Linked DNA regions of Pelosinus sp. IPA-1. The main gene of each other region encodes a partner of the protein of the gene in region 2 in a complex. Links are inferred from orthologs where the notes say so. Each region holds a gene or a part of one and is shown on either strand. Other genes may lie near its edges.

Region 1 (2,995 bases), on a different replicon or contig from region 2:
AAAATGTTGATGGAGTTAGATTTGAAGATAAACTGCATGTACTGCAGCAATATGCAGTGGCAATTCTTGAAATTCTAGAAAATTTTTTCACCCTAAAAGACTATGAATCTAATACGATAGAAGAAATGATTCAGGGGGTAAGTTCCTTACTAGGTACAAATGATGAAATGGTAAATCAGTTAGCTACAGCCTTACAAGACAGAGAAGAAAAGGGTGGAACTTTTATTACAGGACATGGGTTTGTTCTACTTCATTGCCGGACAGAGGCAATGAAAAAACTACATTTTGGTGTAGTGCAGAACGTAAAACAAATTTATGCAATGAATGGAAAGGGAGAAAAAGAAGAAGTTACACTAGGAATTATTATGATAGCACCAGAAAAAAGTAGCGAACATGCGATAGAAACAATCAGCCATCTTAGTAAGATGCTTGTAGAAAGACCTGATTTTATCAGGCTGCTACAAGAAGGAGCAGAGAAAGACGCAGTGAAAGAAGTAAGCAATGTATTAGAAGAATTTTATTGGATGAAAAATAAAAATCTTATGGGGGTATAAATATGGGTGAGGGTAGAATACAAGAAAAAGTCCAAAAGTTTGGTCGATTTTTAAGTGGCATGGTAATGCCGAACATTGGAGCGTTTATCGCTTGGGGCTTAATCACAGCACTTTTTATTCCTACGGGATGGTTACCAAGTGAATATTTAAGCAAACTAGTTGGACCGATGATAATCTATTTACTTCCTCTCTTGATTGGTTATACCGGTGGTAAAATGGTGTCAGATAGTCGGGGTGGTGTTCTAGGGGCAATTGCTACCATTGGTGTGATAGTTGGGGTTGATATCCCTATGTTTATTGGCGCCATGATTATGGGGCCTCTTGGTGGCTATGTTATCAAAAAGTTTGATGAGGCGATTGAAGGAAAAGTACCAGCTGGCTTTGAGATGTTAATCAATAACTTCTCAGCAGGTATTATTGGTGCATTACTGGCATTATTAGCTTATACAGGAATTGGCCCTGTGGTTGTATCTTTAAATGTAATTCTTAAAAATGGAGTAGAAAGCATTGTAAATGCAGGCTTATTGCCGTTAGTCTCCTTGTTTATTGAACCAGGAAAAATATTATTTTTAAATAATGCTATGAATCATGGTATCTTAAGTCCAATTGGCATACAACAAGCAAAAGAAGTAGGAAAATCCGTATTCTTCTTATTAGAAGCCAATCCTGGCCCAGGTCTTGGTATTCTACTTGCTTACTGGATGTTTTCTAAAGGCATGATCAAACAATCCGCACCAGGAGCTATAATTATTCACTTCTTGGGTGGTATCCATGAAATTTATTTCCCGTATGTATTAATGAACCCACTTCTCTTACTTGCTGTTATTGGTGGGGGCGCGAGCGGCGTATTTACGTTTAATCTATTAGGTGCTGGCTTAGTAGCAAGTCCTTCTCCCGGTAGTATCTTTGCAGTGTTGGCTATGATACCAAAAGGCGGTTACTTTGCAGTACTCACCGGAGTTCTGGTATCGACAGTCGTTTCCTTTTTAATCGCTTCCATCTTTGTTAAACAAGCTAGTGCAAAACAAGATGATTCTCAATTGGAAGAAGCAAAAGAAAGTGTGAAAGAACTTAAAGGTAATATCGTTAAACACCACGATATTAAGAAAATTATCTTCGCCTGTGATGCAGGCATGGGGTCGAGTGCGATGGGGGCAACAACCTTACGCAACAAATTTAAGAAAGCTGGATTTAATATCGAGGTGGTGCATTGTGCGATTGAAGCGATTCCTAGTGATGCTCAAATCGTCGTCACTCACGAAAAGCTAGCGGCTCGCGCAAAAAGTAAAGCACCTAATTCTGAATATATATTAGTAAGAGATTTTATCGATAATCCTGTTTTTGAAACAATAAGTAAAAGGCTACAGCCTATAAATGGTTCCGTTATTGTAGAAGAAAATACTGATGATAAAGAAGATAGTGCAATTTTACGGAAAAGTAATATTCTCTTAGGTTTAAAAAGCATGGAAAGAGATGAAGTCATTCGCATGGCCGGCAGTTTGCTCTATAAGAGCGGTTATGTAGATGAAGAGTATATTGAAGCTATGATTGAAAGAGAAAAGGATCTTACGACCTATATTGGTAAAGGAATTGCCATTCCTCATGGTGTAGGTAAAGCAAAAGAAAATATTAAAAAATCTGGAATGGTTGTCTTGCAGTTCCCAGAAGGAGTTTCCTTTGGTGACGAAACGGCTTATATGGTAATTGGTATCGCAGGTGTAGGAAATGAACATTTGAGTATTCTTTCTAACATTGCTACCGCGATTAATGAAGAAGATGATAGTATGGTAGAGGTACTGAGAACAACAACAGATAGTGAATATATCTATAACTTATTTCATAGCTCAAATTAGCACAAAAAAATCAAGTCTCTGGAGGAAAATAATGATAATTACTGTTACTTTAAATCCAGCAGTTGATAAAACAGTAGAAATTAATGATCTGCATATAAATAGGGTGAATCGAGTAGCTTCGGCAAGGGTAGATGCAGGAGGCAAGGGGATTAACGTTTCAAAGGTTATATTAAACTTAGAAGGGAAAAGTAAGGCCATTGGGTTCCTTGGCGGCAAAGCAGGGACTTTTATCAAAGGTTATCTAGATGAAATGGGTATTGCCAATGAATTTGTTTTTGTCAAAGGGGAAACTAGGACGAATCTCAAGATTGTAGATCCGATGCAACATACAAATACGGATATAAATGAAATAGGACCAGATATCACCCTTGAGGATAGTAAAAAAATTGATAATATTATTTCAGAGTCTGTCAATGAAAAAACCGTTATTGTTTTCTCGGGCAGTGTCCCTCCTAATGTAGATCTTGCCACCTATCAAAAGTGGATTCAAAGGGCAAAAGAAAAGGGTGCCAAGGCTATTCTTGATGCAGATGGAGAACTGTTACAACTAGGAATTGAAGCGGGACCATATCTGATAAAACCAAATAT
Region 2 (2,951 bases):
GAGTTAAAAGAATTATTATTTGCTGCTGCAGATACACCAGCATTGGTACAGTTTTAAAGGGGGACTTATTTCTATGGGTGGATATATATTTGAAGCTATAAATACGATAGGAAAAGCGATTATCCGTGATAAACAAATGTTAACAGATTTAGATGCTGCGATTGGTGATGGAGATCATGGCATTAACATGGCAAGAGGCTTTGAGGCAGTACAAGCCAAGATGCAGGCATTAGAAGCAGAAACGGATATCGGTAAGGTGATGAAAACCATTGGTATGACGTTAATTTCCAGTGTTGGAGGTGCCTCTGGCCCATTATATGGTACCGCTTTTTTACGGGCTGCTGGTCCAAGCCAAGGTAAAACCAAACTTGATACTGATACTGCTAGTTTGATGCTAGCAGCAGCTATTACCGGGATTAAGGAACGGGGAAAAGCGATTCGTGGAGAAAAAACCATGTTAGATGCTTTAGAACCTGCCTATGATGCATTTATGGAAGGTGCAAAAGTAAATAAAACTGTAATCGAATGTTTAGAGTTGGCATGTAATGCTGCTCAAGAGGGTGTCGAATTTACTAAAACGATTGCAGCAACAAAAGGTCGGGCCAGCTATCTTGGTGAACGTAGCATTGGACATCAAGATGCTGGGGCCACATCATCTTATATTATGTTGCACGCCTTATTGGAGTTTCTTCGCGGCAATAATTAGGAGGTCTGTAGGGATATGGTAGGAGTCGTAATTGTTTCACATAGTCAAAAGGTCGCAGAAGGTATACGAGAAATGGCATTACAAATGGCTAACCCTAGCCAGCAGATTATTGCTGCTGGTGGAATGGACGATGGTAGTATAGGTACAGATGCATTTAAGGTGAGTGAAGCCATTGTTTTGGCCAATACGGGTGATGGTGTTGCAGTCCTAGTCGATCTCGGTAGTGCAGTGCTCAGTACGGAAACTGCTTTTGATTTTCTGGATGATGAACTGCGTGCTAAAGTAAAGATTGCGGATGCTCCCATATTGGAAGGAGCTATTAGTGCTGTTGTGGAAGCATCTTTAGGAAGTTCATTGTCTGCTGTAATAGCAACTGCGGAAGGTGCACGTACGTTAAATAAGTGCTAAAAAGGATTCCTATCTTGTTAGCTAAGTATCATAATTAATAAGCTGAATGAACCACAAAGACACTGCCACCTCCGGTGGCACACAAAGGAGGGGATCGTGTCCTTTGTGCCTTTGTGGTTCAACCATTTAGTAGGAACTAGCTACTAGATTTTCAATAATAATTTTTAGTGAGGGATACATATGATTGAAAAACAAATTACAATTACAAATAATAGTGGGTTACATGCTAGGCCGGCAGCTCAGTTTGTACAAAAGGCGGCAAATTTTAAAAGTAAAGTTAGAATTACAGGGAATAATAAGACAGCGGATGGTAAGAGTATTTTAGCCGTAATGGGAATGGGCATAAAACAAAATGCTCAAATTAATATTACTGTTGAAGGCGAAGATGAGGAAGAATGTATAAAAGCCTTAGAAGAGCTTATTGCTAGTAATTTTGGCGAAAATTAATAAAAAACCGTTATTACAGGGCTCATACCTGTAATAACGGTTTTTTATTAATTCTATTTAGAACGAGACAAAAATTTAAAAACTTTCACTCCTGTATCCCGCACGCGGCGTATAGGAGTAACACTAACTTTAATTTTGGGTTTCATATCACTGATAGAACCGAAATCACCTCGTTTAATATTGGTAATTTTCGTCTTTTCAGGTTTTAAAAAACGTTTCAATGCATTAGATGCTTGGTTAAGTTGACTGTTGTCGCTACAGGTAAAAACATCGATGGCAGCATATCCTTTTTCTGGGTAACTATGTACACTCATATGACCTTCTGCTAATAGTGCTAACACTGTCAATCCTTGTGATTCAAATTTATGATAAGTGAAATTGAGTAGTGTCATATTGGATTCAGCAATGGCTACTGTCATTGCCTTTTTTATAAATTCAATATTAGTAAGACTTTCAAAGTTACATCCATACATATCAATCGTTAGGTGTCTGCCAATTATTCCCATTATCATACTAAATTCCCCTTTATAAGTAATGATTAAAGCTTATATCTACGTCGTATATTATATGTATTATATAGCATTTCATTATAAATTGATTAACGACAATTGTAAAGTATAATTTTATGTAAAAATACAGAAAATACTGGATATTCGTTTTATGAAAATAAGAGAAGAGTTTTTGCAGGAAAATGTAATTAAATAGTGAATTTTCCCAAAGATAATATATTTCAAGAAAGGAAGATCAAAGATGAGTACAAAACTAACAACGATGCTAAATATAAAATATCCTATCATTCAAGGCGGTATGGCATGGGTATCTGACGGAAAGTTAGCAGCAGCTGTATCAGAAGCTGGTGGTGCTGGTATTATTGCAGCAGGCGGTCGCAATGCCCAATGGGTTGGTGAACAGATTCGTTTAGCAAAATCCCTTACGACGAAACCATTTGGTGTCAATGTACAACTTATGGCATCAGATAAAGACGAAATTATGGATGTAATTTGCAAGGAAAAAGTAGCCTTCGTTACTCTTGGGGCAGGAAATCCAATTCCTTTTTTCTCACAGCTAGATGAGGCGGGTATTAAAAAAATTCCAGTAGTACCTAATGTTAAATTAGCAAAAAGGGTGCAGGAAAAAGGTGCTGATGCGATTGTAATAGAGGGAATGGAAGCGGGAGGTCATATTGGAGTATTAACGACGATGGCTTTAATGACGCAAGTAATTCCAGCGGTTGATATTCCAGTTATTGCTGCGGGTGGCTTTGCTGATGGGCGTGGATTAGTAGCTGCCTTGGCAATGGGAGCATCAGGAATACAAATGGGCACTCGTTTCTTAGTAGCAGAAGAATGTGCTGTTCATTCCAATGTAAAACATAAATTAATTGCTGCAA

The links.
Region 1: the proteins of QSJ81_RS25145 (region 2) and QSJ81_RS01175 are in contact, whole or in part, in an NMR structure (PDB 1J6T), measured with the Escherichia coli proteins. The link is inferred for Pelosinus sp. IPA-1 from one-to-one orthologs.

Annotation. Positions count from the first base shown.
Region 1 is NZ_BSVC01000001.1:268,445-271,439, forward strand. What follows is about bases 27-2,981. They hold QSJ81_RS01175 (PTS mannitol transporter subunit IICBA), read left to right. Parts: upstream 27-556; coding sequence 557-2,407; downstream 2,408-2,981. Other genes in these bases: QSJ81_RS01170 (PRD domain-containing protein), read left to right, coding at 27-554; pfkB (1-phosphofructokinase), read left to right, coding at 2,439-2,981. Outside these bases: more of QSJ81_RS01170, read left to right, coding at 1-26; more of pfkB, read left to right, coding at 2,982-2,995. UniProt on the Escherichia coli protein: The phosphoenolpyruvate-dependent sugar phosphotransferase system (sugar PTS), a major carbohydrate active transport system, catalyzes the phosphorylation of incoming sugar substrates concomitantly with their translocation across the cell membrane.
Region 2 is NZ_BSVC01000017.1:29,371-32,321, reverse strand. What follows is about bases 17-2,927. They hold QSJ81_RS25145 (HPr family phosphocarrier protein), read left to right. Parts: upstream 17-1,294; coding sequence 1,295-1,561; downstream 1,562-2,927. Other genes in these bases: QSJ81_RS25135 (nitronate monooxygenase), read left to right, coding at 2,312-2,927; speD (adenosylmethionine decarboxylase), read right to left, coding at 1,615-2,073; dhaM (dihydroxyacetone kinase phosphoryl donor subunit DhaM), read left to right, coding at 722-1,114; dhaL (dihydroxyacetone kinase subunit DhaL), read left to right, coding at 74-706; dhaK (dihydroxyacetone kinase subunit DhaK), read left to right, coding at 17-57. Outside these bases: more of dhaK, read left to right, coding at 1-16; more of QSJ81_RS25135, read left to right, coding at 2,928-2,951.